2 regions of the Cohnella sp. LGH genome follow, and region 2 is predicted to be linked to the other one. Evidence: predicted binding sites of a transcription regulator. Region 2 holds the regulator's gene; the other holds the start of a gene.
What was found. Region 2 encodes CtsR, which represses protease genes until heat stress. Its sites were predicted from a motif close to ATGGTCAATAAAGGTCAAACA; they were not measured.

Region 1 (6,693 bases), 100 kb from region 2:
GGAAGGTTCGGACGCAGAACAGGCTGTAACCGCTTTAGTGCAGCTTGTGAGCAAGGAAGAACTGGAAAATCAATAATAAGTTCTGCATGAGGCCCCCTGGAGGGGCTTTTTGCGTTTATGGATTTTTTGTCCTAGGCGTGAAACATTTGTCTCTCTCGTCGCGTTTATAAAGACAAACCGATGAAAGGGGCATGGTCATGAAAAAAGGAGCTTTGCAGGTGTTGTCGGTCGTACTGGCCGCAGCGGTGATTGGATGGTTCGGATTTGTTAAGGGGGAGGGGAATACAGTGTCTGCTGAAACTGCGCAAGCGGCGCCTTACACGATTACAGTCGGAGCCAACGGTTCGGTAATGGTGGAGCCGGACGTTGCCTATTTGCGCTTGGCGGTCGAGACGCGCGGGAAGAAAGCGACGGAAGCTCAGCAAGCGAATGCCAAGCAGTTCGCGGGAGTGGAGAAGACGCTGTACGAGACGTTCGGCATCGCCAAGAAGGACGTCACGACGACCGGGTTCGACGTACAGCCGGAATACGATTATACGGAGAAGGACGGACGCGTGCTGAAGGGCTATATTGCCGTTCATTCGCTTCAAGTGACTTACCGTAAGCTTCCGGACATCGGCAAGCTGTTCGACGCTCTGACCGAATCCGGCGCGAATCGTCTGGACGGCGTGCAATTCTCTACGGAGAAGAAGGAGCAGTACGAGCTGGATGCGCTTAAGAAGGCGATGGAAAATGCGGCCGCTAAAGCAGGAGTGTTAGCGACGTCGGCCAACCGTCAGCTGAAGGGCGTCGTCAACATCGTGCAAGGCGACGTTGCCAACGTTCCGGTTGTTTACGCCCGCGACCAAGCGAAGGTCATGATGAATGAAATGGCTTCGGCAGCCGGTGCATCCTCCTCGGTGCAATCGGGGCAGATCGAGATCAGCACGCAGGTGACCGTTCAATACGAAATGCAGTAAGGCGGATGGCTGGGTAGAGGCCGTCTCGCGCATCGATCGGATTCCCGTTCAGGGAACCTTCGGCGCGCGAGGCGGCCTTTTTACGATTGTCCCACCTCGAAAAAAAATAAAACCGCTCGCCAAGACCGGCGGGCGGGCAGGAATAAGATGTGCGATAACAAGATGCAGATTTAGGCTTCCTTATAGTGGCTCAACTGTCGAATAGAGAGCGCTTCTTCCAACAACTCGATGAACTCGTGAGACAGATTCATCTTCTTGGCTTCTCTGTAAACTTCCAACAGATGCTCATCTTTAAGCGGGCGAAGCAAGGATGCTTTATCGCTCAATCGACGAGCTGCTACCATGTCTACGGGAACGGAGTTCGCGCAGCCTGCCGCAGACGGAGTCTCGGACGATACTAAATAAGGATACGGTCTTTCGAGCATACATAATTCCTCTCTTCCAAAGTTCCTAAGAGATAGCTAGAACTGGGTCTAAATGGAATCCTACATCTTACAGGATACCATGGTTTGGCGGGTTAGCAGAGAGGGCATTCAATCTTTTGAATTTTTATTGACATAAATATGGAATTATGCTATTTATTTTTCGTTAAAAAAGGAGCTGTTCTCATCCTCTTGACGAGGCGGAACAGCTCCTTGGCGGTGAAGCGGATTAATTGACTTTGTCGATGACTTTATCGATCAGTCCGTATTCGCGAGCGACTTCGGCTTCCATGAAATTGTCGCGGTCGGTATCCTTCTCGATTCTCTCCAAAGGCTGACCTGTGCGTTCGGCGAGAATGCCGTTCAGCTTATCCCGCAGCTTCAGTATTCTGCGCGCGCGGATTTCGATGTCGCTGGCTTGGCCTTCGGCTCCTCCGAGCGGCTGGTGGATCATCACTTCGCTGTTCGGCAGGGCGAAACGCTTGCCCTTCGCGCCGGCGGCGAGCAGGAATGCGCCCATCGATGCGGCCATGCCTACGCAGATCGTGGAGACGTCCGGCTTGATGAACTGCATCGTGTCGTATATGGCCATTCCGGCCGTAATCGAACCGCCCGGGCTGTTGATGTAGAGGTGGATGTCCTTTTCCGGATCTTCGGCCGCCAGGAACAGCAGCTGAGCGATGATGGAGTTGGCGACTACGTCGTTCACCTGTGTGCCCAGAAATACGATTCGATCTTTCAATAAGCGGGAATAGATATCATAAGCCCGCTCTCCTCGATTGGTTTGCTCGACAACCATAGGTACAAAACTCATGTTTGGCGTCCCTCCTCATGTATTGGTTTTTTTATCATAGCGAATTCGAGTGCAAAAGTCAAAGAAAGTCAAAGTTGATTTGCGTGGAGCGTTTCATCGATCGAGAGAATACAAAAAAACCGGCCGAGTCGGCCGGTATGTTAATTGTATAGGTGGCGCGCCCGTGAGGAATCGAACCTCAATCTCAGCCTTCGGAGGGCTGCGTCATATCCGTTGGACCACGGGCGCTCGTTAAGTACAGCAAGAGTTATTATAGGGGATGGAGGCTGAAAATGCAAGGGATTTGGCATTTAAATTTTGGAGTTCGGAGCGGGTGCGAACAAAAGGATCGTCCACTATATAAGTTGAACCAGAGATACCTTGAAGAGATGACCCAGTGGAATGGAGAAAGGGAATGGTTTTGCCGCGAGTTTTGGCTTTGGGCTGCTTACCTCTATCGTTCTTATCGATCCAAGCAGCTCAAAACAACCTGTCTGAAGTCGGCAAAATCATCTCTTTTGGAATGTAATGGGCTTCCCCTTCATTGGTTCAACTTATAGAGTCTAGGAGGAATCCGGTCGTCCTCTGCGAAAAGTTATAAAAGACCAATCACACAGCTTATAGTAGGGGAATGAAAGACGATGCCGCCCTTCGTTCAATTGGCGCAATTCAGGGAGATCAGGCCTTACGTGCGCTTCGCTCATTATACGGATTTCCCGTTAAAGGTACCCTCTCGCTATATTCGCGACCATGAGTTTATTCTGGTCGACAAGGGACGGGGAGTCCTGTACACGGAAAGCGGGCCCCATGCTTACAAGGAAGGGAGCCTGCTTATGATCCCTCCGGGGGTGCTGCACTCTTTTCGGGACGACCTCGACGCATCGTCCGGTTATGCGCATTGGGCGATTCATTTCGATTGGGAGCCTCGTTCGGAAGAGGAGCTTCTGCAGATCGTCGGGGAAGAGGCCGGACCGATCCGCCCGGACGAAGCTCCCGGGGAAGCATCAAGCTTGAGCTCCGTCTGGCTGCCGAATCTGGTGAGGATCGACGGGGTAGGAGAGGAAATCCGCAGGTTGATCGAGAGCGTCGTCGAGGCGTTCCGCCAGGAGCGGCCTCTCCGCAAGCTTGAACTGCAGTCTGCTATGCTGCGGCTGCTGCTGGTTCTGGCGACGGGGCTTCAGGAAGGCGAACTGACATACGAGTCGCTGGGCGACAGGAAGACGAAGACGGAATCGAAGGGCAGAGCGGAGATTACCGATTATATCCTGAAAATCCACGATGCCGTAAGGGACAACACGGACGCGGGCGAGATCCACAATCGTTGGCGAGAGGAAGTGTTCTTTAGCGCTCCTCATTTTCATCGCTTGTTTAAGGAGCAGACCGGGCTCCCGCCGCTGGAGTATGCGACCAAGCTCAGGATGGAGAAAGGGGCGCGGCTGCTGCTGGGGACGGAGCTGTCGGTGAAGGAGATCGCTTTCGTCTGCGGCTACGAGGACAGCAAGTATTTCAGCCGTTTGTTCCGGCAGCGCGAAGGAATGAGCCCCAAGCAATACCGCGAGCACTTTCTCGCCGGAAAATGATCGTATTGTCCACCTCATCCGATAGCTGCGCCCTCCCGGGTCGAATCGGCCGACTGCTACAATCGGCTTATGATCGACAGAGGAGGGCATTTTCATGAAAGCATCCGACTTGCTGCGCGAGCGATTTGTTTCCGACGAACCGCCGCGCAGCCTGTTTCCGTTGCTGTGGCTGCACGGAGCGCCAGAGGAGACGGAGGAAGCGCTGCGGCGGGAGATCCGCGCGATGGAGGAGGGCGGCTGCGGCGGCTTCGTCATCGAGTCTCGCCCTCACGCAGATTATTTGGGCGATGACTGGTGGAGGGACGTCGGCATCTGTCTGGACGAAGCGAGAAGGCTTGGCATGGACGTATGGATGTTCGACGAAGAATATTATCCGTCAGGCATTGCCGGAGGCAAAGTGTTGGAGAGAATGCCCGATTATCGGATGCAGGTGCTGACGAAGACGAGCTTCCTGTGGAGCGCCGAAGGGGAAGAGCCCGAGGCCATGCCTCTGGACGGGGAATTGTTCAGAATCGTCTGCGTTCCTGAGGAGAGGGGAGAACGGGCGGCATTCGCGCAATGGACGGAATGGCAGGCATGGGCGCGCGAGCGTCGGGAAGCGGGAGAGGCGGCTTCGTGGACGGTCCATGTCATCGGGGTTAAGCCCTCGTGGAGCGGGCGTATGTTCGACAAGATGGTCGATTACCTGTCGCCCGAAGTGACGGACTGCTTTATCGAGCTTACCTACGAAGCGACCAAGCGCCGTTTTCCGGAATATTGGGGCACGACCTTGAAGGGCTTCTTCGGGGACGAGACCAGCTTTGAAAATTTCGGTTCCTACGACGTGCTATTCGGGGAGGAGACGCCATGCTTCCCGTGGCCGAGTTCGGTGCGGCATACTTTCGAGCAGAGGTGCGGATACGACCTGTATGGCTGCGTCGAAGCGCTGTGGCTGGACGAAGACGAGGAGAATACCGCAAGCTTCCGGACCGATTTTATGGATCATCTTACGAAGCTGTTCTCGGAAAACTTTTTCGCCCGCATCCAGCGTTGGTGCCACGCGAACGGAGTGCAGTTCATCGGGCACGTCGTTGAGGATAATCGGGCGCATATGAATCACGGCTTCGGCGTCGGGCATTTTTTTCGTACGACGAAGCACTTCGATATGGGCGGTTACGATTTCGTGCTGCGCCAGGTCGATTCGGAGCAGAAGAGCTCCTCCTACGAGGAGCATTTTCCGCAATTCAAAACGTATCGTGATCGTCCTTATCCCGACTTCTTCCACTACACCTTGGCCAAGCTGGCCCAATCGGCGGCGCATCTGGAGGTAGGCACAAGCTTGGTCATGTGCGAGAACTTCGGCGCTTACGGCTGGGACCTCGGCCTACGGGAGATGAAATGGCTGACCGACTGGATGACGGCCAGGGGTACGAATTGGTATGTGCCGCACGCGTTTTCCCCGATTTTTCCGGATCCGGATTGTCCTCCTCACTTCTATGCGGGCGGACGCAATCCGCAGTGGCCGTATTTCAGGCAATGGGGGGACTACGCGAACCGTTCCTGCCTCATGCTCAGGGAAGCGCGGCATGTCGCGCCGATCGCCGTCCTTTATCCGGCCGAGGCGCACTGGGGAGGAGACGAGAACGAGCTGGACGGGGTGTGCAAGGCGTTGATGCAGAGCCAGTACGATTTTGATATTTTGTCGATGGATCTGCTGGTAGACGAGGATCGCTGCGAGATTGGGGGAGGAACGCTGCGTATCCGCGACGAACGCTTCTCCGTCGTCGTGCTTCCGGGGATCGTCCGGCTTCCGGCATCGGTTCGAGAACGGCTCAAGGCATTTATCCGGTCCGGAGGCAAGGTGGTGTCGGTGAACCGTGCCGCCGTGGAAGGCGGAGAGCCCGTCGGGCTGGACGAATTGGCGGAGCGCCTGTCCCATTGGCTGGCGCCAGGCGTCGGAACGACGAAGCCGTTCCCTGAGCTTCGCTTCTGTCATTACGAGAAGAGTGGCCTGCAGATTTTCTTCCTCAACAACGAAAGCGTCGAAGAGACGTTCGAGGACATCGTCGAGTTTCCCGCTGACGGAGTGGCTGAGCGCTGGACGCCGATGGACGGAAAAATCGAGAAGCTGCCGCTGTACGACCGTGCGGGAGATCGGATTCGCGCTCCGATTCGTCTAGAGCCGTACGAATCCTGCTTTATTATCGTCGATCCGGACGGAGACGGACATGGGGGGAGCGCGGCGGAGCTGGGACTGTCTACAGACGAGTGGCATCGTGCGCAGCGGACGGAGGATGGAAATCTCCGGCTGAAGATGCGAATCGGGGAGCGACGTGTCGAGGAATGGCGCGCGACGGTCGTTCGCAGCTCTCTCCTGGAAGCTCTGGCGCCTGACTCGGCACGCTTGTCCGGGCTTGGCGATTGGGGCCGTATGGAGGGGATGGAGACGTTCTGCGGGAGCGTCGACTACGAGGCGTCGTTCGAGCTGGACAGCTTGAAGGAAAGTTACGCGCTCGATCTGGGAGAGGTCGGAGAAATCGCCGCGCTTGCGGTAAACGGCCAAGAGCTGTCTCCAAGGCTGTGTCCTCCTTACCGGTGGGTGCTCCCGCCTGAGGCGCTTAAGTCCGGCGAGAATCGGCTCAGGGTAACCGTGACCAACACGCTCGGCCCCAATTTCAGGGAAGACGATTTCCGCAGGGACGTTCCGGCCCCGGCTGGTCTGATCGGCCCTGTAGCATTGACGGCTTGGGAAAGCCGCGCAGCATTCGAAGAGAGGAAGGGATTCGCATGATCGGCGTTCCTTGTTTATGGCATCCTGCGCCCAGTCGGTCGCAGAACGTCTACGTGCTGTTTCAGGCGCGAATTTCCGGCCAAGCTGCCGGTGCAGGTCCGCTGCGGCTGCGCGTTTTTGGCATTAGTCTGTATCGACTGTATTGGGACGGCGAGGAGATCGGGGAAGG
Region 2 (6,693 bases):
GGCTGACATGCGAATGTCTGATGGAGCCCGCTCAAGGCTACCACGTCGATCAGAAATGGATGGACTTCGCGCCGGCTCTGTTCGAGGGCGTTCATATTTTGAAGGACCCGGCATACAATGCCGCATATTGGAATCTTCACGAACGGCCGATCCTTTGGCGCAACGGGATGTACGAGATATACGGGAAGCCGTTGATCTTCTACCATTTCAGCGGTCTGACTCCGGATCTTTCCCGCATCTCGAAGCATCAGAACCGTCACCAATGGACGGATGCTCCGCATTTGCACGGGCTGTTCAACGCCTACGTCTCTCGCCTGATCGCGAACGGCTATCCGACAACGGCAGGCAGCCGTTATACCTACAATTACTTCGATAACGGCGTCGTAATTCCGACAGTCGCCCGCAAGCTGTATCGGAAGCTCGGAGCGCCATCGACGTTCGGCAACCCTTTCCACACGCTGACTCCGAACGGATTCTACCGCTGGCTGTTCGCTCCGGCGAGCGTCGCCGCTCCGATGCCGAATTTGCTGAAGGAAATCTACGAGACTCGGGTCGACCTGCAAAGGCTGTTTCCCGCCGCTCACGGAGCGGACCGGCAGGGATTGATGACCTGGGCCAGGCAGTTCGTTCCGATCGAATACGGCATGGACCCGATTGTCTGGCAACCGGTGATCGATTCCATGATCTACGCTTAGGAGGGGGACGGTATGTTGCCTGGCGTCAATCTGATCGGATACGCGAGATATGAGATGGGGATCGGCGAGTCCTGCAGGCTGGCGGCCAAGGCGCTGAGCGCAGCGGGAATTCCGTTCGGCATTCTGAACTACTCGGGCGGCAATATTTCGCGCGATCGGGATTTGTCCTGGAGCTCGGCCGAGATCGACGCGCCGCTCTACCCCGTCAATCTGTTTCACATCAATGCCGATCGGATGCCGCTCGCCTATTCGGAGCTTGGAGAGGAATGGTTCGGGGGAAGAACGAACATCGGTTACTGGCACTGGGAGCTTCCGGAGTTTCCCGACGAATACGCCGAAGGCTTTCGTCATTTGGACGAAGTATGGGTTCCTTCGGCCTTCGTCCGGGACAGCGTGGCGCGCAAATCCCCCGTTCCCGTCTACGTCGTCCCTCATGGCATTCGAGTGGAGGTTCCCCAAGACGTCCAGCGGAAATCGTTCGGCCTGCCGGAGAAAAAGTTTCTGTTCCTATGCATGTACGATACTTACAGCTATTCTTCGCGCAAAAATCCGTCGGCCGTTCTGAGGGCTTATCGCTTAGCTGTCGAGCGATACGGTATGCAGGCCGGGCTGGTTATCAAAATGAACAATCCACAGCAGGCGGAGGTCGACAATCTGCAGCAGGAGGCGGAGGGACTGCCGAACGTGCGGATCGTCGATCGGGTGCTCAGCCGCTCCGAAGCCAACGCTCTGCTTGCTTGCGCGGATTGCTACATTGCGTTGCATCGCTCCGAAGGCTTCGGCCTGCCTCTGGCTGAAGCGATGTATCTTGGCAAACCGGTCATCGGAACGCATTGGTCGGGCAACGCGGATTTTATGGACGAGATGAACTCAGGTGCGGTGCGCTATCGTCTAACCCGGATCGGAACCCACTACGGCCCGTATAAGGCGCACCAGCAATGGGCGGAGCCCGATCAGGAGCATGCCGTCCATCTCATGTGGAAAGCAGTGTACGACGAGGAATGGAGACGGCGGATCGCCAGCAACGGACAGAGAACGATCCGAACTTTTTTTTCCCCGGAAGCGGTTGGCGAGAAGATCCGGGAGCGGTTGGAGAAGCGAAGGAACGGTCCGGAACCGGGTCGAAGCGGATAAAAGCATGGCTGTCCGGGAGGCGATGCGGCCTCGTGAATCCGGGCAGCTTTTTTTGCTTTTTCCGCAGCATCGGAATCTCGTGCATGCGAAGTTGCATTTTTCAAAAAGCGGCGTATAATAAAGTTATAGTCAAAGAAAGTCAAAGTCAGATCCACCCCTCATTGACTAACCGGCTATGCCGGCTTGGATCGAAGAAAGGAGGTTGGACGTTGCGTAATATTTCCGATCTTATCGAACACTACCTTAAGCAGAGTCTGGAGAACAGCCAGGCAGGCGCTATTGAAATTCAGCGGAGCGAGCTGGCCGACAGATTCTCCTGCGTGCCGTCGCAGATCAATTATGTAATCAGCACGAGGTTCACGCTTGAGAAGGGCTACTACGTGGAAAGCAAACGCGGAGGCGGAGGCTACATCCGTATTCAGCGCGTGAGCCTGCCGTCGGTCGAGGCCGTACAGCGCCATATCCGTCAGACGGTCGGGGAACGGATCGACCAGACAACCGCGGAGGGTCTGATTTACCAGTTGGAGGAGGCCCGGTTTCTGACCGAGAGGGAAGCGCATTTGCTGAAGGCGGCCGTCTCGCGGGATGCGTTGGCGCTTAAGCTTCCGGTCAGAGACGAGATTCGGGCGAAGCTGCTCAAGGCGATGCTGATCGCCTTGCTTGCGAAATGACGGGAGGAGGAAGAAGGCTATGCAGTGCCAGGAATGCGGCAAACGGCCGGCTACGCTTCATTTTACGAAGTTCGTCAACGGGGAGAAAACCGAGCTGCACATCTGCGAGACGTGCGCCAGGGACAAAGGGGAGATGCTTCCCGGGACGGCCGGAGGATTTTCCATTCATAATCTGCTTTCCGGATTGCTCGACTTCGAGCCCCGGAACCAGACGGTCAAGCCGGCGGTTAAGTGCGAAGCTTGCGGGATGACCTATACTCAGTTCAGCAAGGTAGGACGTTTCGGGTGCAGCGAGTGCTACAAGCAATTCTCCGAGCGGCTAGATCCGCTTCTGAAGCGGGTACACGGCAGCACGGTCCACGTTGGCAAAATGCCGAAGCGGGCGGCCGGTCACTTGAAGACGAAGCGCGAAATCGAGCGGCTGAAGAAGGAAATGCAGGGCAGGATCGAGCGGGAGGATTTCGAGACCGCCGCGCAGCTGCGAGACCGGATCCGCGAGCTCGAGAGCGAAATGAGCGGATGAAAGGGAGGGGTTGAACGATGGCGAAAAGAAAATTCACGAAGCAAGCGCTCAGTCAGTGGATGAAAGGGGAAGGCCCCGAATCCGAGGTCGTGATCAGCAGCCGCGTGCGAATCGCGCGCAACTTGCGGAATATTCCTTTTCCGCTGATGGCCAGTCCCGAACAATCGCTGTCGGCGGCGGACCAGCTTCTCGGGGTGGCGGAGAGCGGGCGGCTGAACGGCTTGGGCAAGATCGATCAGATTCGGCTTGCGGAGCTGACCGAGCTGGAGAAGCTGGTGCTGGTCGAGAAGCATCTGATCAGCCCCAATCTGGCGAATGAATCGCGCAACGGGGCTCTGATTCTGAGTCCAAAAGAAGATATTAGTGTAATGATTAACGAAGAGGACCATCTTCGCATTCAATGTTTATACCCGGGATTTCAGGTGAATGAGGCTTGGGATTCGGCCAGCAAGATCGACGATATTTTCGAGGAACAGGTTGATTACGCCTTCGATGAGAAGCACGGATACTTAACGAGCTGTCCGACCAACGTCGGCACGGGCATACGCGTATCGGTCATGATGCACCTGCCCGCGCTCGTCATGACGGGACAGATCAACCGGATTTTGTCGGCGGTGACGCAGGTCGGGCTGGCCGTCAGAGGCATCTACGGCGAGGGCAGCGAAGCGACGGGCAACCTGTTCCAAGTCTCCAACCAGGCGACGCTCGGACAGTCGGAGCAGGAGATTATCGACAATCTATTCCAGGTAGCGCATCAGATCATCGAGCACGAGAAGTCGGCGCGGGTGAAGCTGCTCGGCGAATCGAGGCTGCGTGTAGAGGACCGCGTGCGCAGATCGTACGGCGTTTTGACACAGGCGCTGATCATCGACTCGAAGGAAGCCGCGCAGCGCCTGTCCGATATTCGCCTCGGTTCCCATCTGGGGCTGCTGCCGGAGGTTGAGCCGCACGCATTGAACGAATTGCTCGTCTCGACGCAGCCGGGCTTCCTGCAATTGACGTTTGGGGAAGCGATGAGCCCGGAGGATCGCGATAAGTCGCGGGCGGAATTAATCCGCACTCGACTGGCAACTCTTTCATAAATGTTTTATTCTAAATTTATTAGGAGGTGTGTCTCATGATGTTTGGCAGATTTACGGAACGCGCGCAGAAGGTGTTGGCCCTGGCCCAGGAAGAAGCAGTGCGGTTGGGACACAACAATATCGGTACGGAGCATATTCTTCTCGGCTTGATTCGGGAAGGGGAGAGCATCGCCGCCAAGGCGCTGATCGCTCTCGGATTGGGATTGGAGAAAATTCAGGACGAGGTGGAATCGCTCATCGGCCGCGGACAGGAGCAGCCGACGAACATTGCTTATACGCCTCGAGCGAAGAAGGTCATCGAACTGTCGATGGACGAGGCGCGTAAGCTCGGCCACACTTACGTCGGCACGGAGCATATTTTGCTCGGACTCATTCGCGAAGGCGAAGGCGTCGCCGCCCGGGTGCTGAACAATCTGGGCATCAGCTTGAACAAGGCGCGCCAGCAAGTGCTTCAGCTGCTCGGCAGCAACGAGAACGCATCGCCGAACCACGGTCCGTCCGCCAATGTCAGCACCCCGACGCTGGACGGCCTGGCCCGCGACTTGACCGCAAGCGCGCGGGAAGGCAATATTGACCCCGTCATCGGACGGCAGAAGGAAATCGAGCGCGTCATCCAAGTGCTTTCCCGCCGGACGAAAAACAACCCGGTGCTGATCGGGGAGCCGGGCGTCGGCAAAACGGCGATCGCCGAAGGGCTGGCCCAACGCATCGTCAACAACGAAATTCCCGAGACGCTGCGCGATAAGCGCGTCATGACGCTGGATATGGGCTCGGTCGTCGCAGGCACGAAGTACCGCGGCGAGTTCGAGGACCGTCTGAAAAAAATCATGGACGAAATTCGTCAAGCCGGCAACGTCATCCTATTCATCGACGAGCTGCATACGCTCATCGGAGCGGGCGGCGCGGAAGGCGCGATCGACGCCTCCAACATTTTGAAGCCGGCGCTGGCACGCGGCGAACTGCAGTGCATCGGCGCGACGACGCTGGACGAATATCGCAAATATATCGAGAAGGATGCGGCTCTGGAGCGCCGGTTCCAGCCGATTACGGTGGATCAGCCGACTCCGGAAGAAGCGGTGCAAATTCTGCTTGGGCTGCGCGATCGCTACGAAGCGCATCACCGGGTGAAAATTACCGACGAGGCGATCGATGCGGCGGTGAAGCTGTCCGATCGCTACATTCCCGACCGGTTCCTGCCGGACAAAGCGATCGACTTGATCGACGAAGCCGGCTCCAAGGTTCGGCTGAATTCCTACACGGTTCCGCCTAATCTAAAGCAGCTTGAGACGCGTCTGGAGGACATCCGCAAGGAGAAGGACGCCGCCGTTCAAAGCCAGGAGTTCGAGAAAGCGGCCGCTCTGCGCGATACCGAGCAGAAAATCCGCGAAGAGCTGGATTTCACGAAAAACCAGTGGAAGGAAAAGCAAGGCCGCACCGATTCCGAAGTGACGCCTGAGGATATCGCTCAGGTTGTGGCAAGCTGGACCGGCATCCCGGTCAGCAAGCTGGCGGAGGAGGAGACGGAGCGCCTGCTGAAGATGGAAAGCATTCTGCACGATCGCGTCATCGGCCAGGAGGAAGCCGTTAAATCGGTGTCCCGCGCCATTCGCCGCGCTCGCGCCGGACTCAAGGATCCGAAGCGTCCGATGGGCTCCTTCATTTTCCTCGGACCTACGGGTGTCGGCAAGACCGAGCTGGCCCGCGCGATTGCGGAGGCCATGTTCGGAGACGAGAACGCGGTTATCCGCATCGACATGTCGGAGTACATGGAGAAGCACTCCACGTCCCGCCTCGTCGGAGCGCCTCCGGGATACGTCGGTTATGACGAAGGCGGCCAACTGACCGAGAAAGTGCGCCGTAAGCCGTACTCGGTCGTGCTGCTGGACGAGATCGAGAAGGCGCATCCGGAAGTGTTTAATATTTTGCTGCAAGTGCTGGAAGACGGCCGTCTGACCGATTCCAAGGGTCGTTCGGTAGACTTCCGCAACACGCTGATCATCATGACGTCCAACGTAGGCGCGGAGCAGATCCGGAAAAACTCCACGCTCGGCTTCACCGCCGCGCAGGATGCGGGACGCGACTATCAGAACATGAAGGAGAAGGTGCTGGCGGAGCTGAAGAAGTCGTTCCGTCCGGAGTTCCTGAACCGGATCGACGAATCGATCGTGTTCCACCCTCTGAACGAGGAGCACATCGCTCAGATCGTAACGCTGATGGCCGACGATCTTCGCAAGCGCCTTGTCGAGCACAACGTCAGCTTCGAGCTGACCGACTCGGCCAAAGCGTTCCTGGCGAAGGAAGGCTACGATCCGCAATATGGAGCGCGTCCGCTGCGCAGAGCGATCCAGAAGCATATCGAGGATCGGCTGTCGGAGGATTTGCTGCTCGGCAAAATCGCCAAAGGCCACGCTCTTGTTATCGACGAGGAGAATGGAAGTCTCGTAGTTAAACTGAAAGGCGAGATTGAGCTGTCCAAGGCTTAAGACGCCATAAAAAAACCGTTCCGTAAGGCTCGCGCCTGGAACGGTTTTTTTTATGGCGTCGTCCCTCAAGTTTCGTCCTCGGACGAATGGACGCGGACAGTCCTC

Region 1: the regulator CtsR is predicted to act here: its motif matches at 2,250-2,270, upstream of clpP (ATP-dependent Clp endopeptidase proteolytic subunit ClpP).

The regions. Positions count from the first base shown of each region.
Region 1 covers NZ_CP072117.1:7,824,150-7,830,842, reverse strand. Annotated here, with positions in the region: gene J4772_RS32135 (HPr family phosphocarrier protein) at 1-76, shown strand, start outside; gene J4772_RS32130 (SIMPL domain-containing protein) at 198-959, shown strand; gene J4772_RS32125 (sporulation histidine kinase inhibitor Sda) at 1,130-1,384, opposite strand; gene clpP (ATP-dependent Clp endopeptidase proteolytic subunit ClpP) at 1,611-2,195, opposite strand; tRNA gene J4772_RS32115 (tRNA-Arg) at 2,349-2,423, opposite strand; gene J4772_RS32110 (AraC family transcriptional regulator) at 2,816-3,754, shown strand; gene J4772_RS32105 (glycosyl hydrolase) at 3,849-6,524, shown strand; gene J4772_RS32100 (family 78 glycoside hydrolase catalytic domain) at 6,521-6,693, shown strand, end outside.
Region 2 covers NZ_CP072117.1:7,927,319-7,934,011, reverse strand. Annotated here, with positions in the region: gene J4772_RS32730 (hypothetical protein) at 1-695, shown strand, start outside; gene J4772_RS32725 (glycosyltransferase family 4 protein) at 708-1,829, shown strand; gene J4772_RS32720 (CtsR family transcriptional regulator) at 2,039-2,500, shown strand; gene J4772_RS32715 (protein-arginine kinase activator protein McsA) at 2,520-3,023, shown strand; gene J4772_RS32710 (protein arginine kinase) at 3,041-4,105, shown strand; gene J4772_RS32705 (ATP-dependent Clp protease ATP-binding subunit) at 4,141-6,588, shown strand.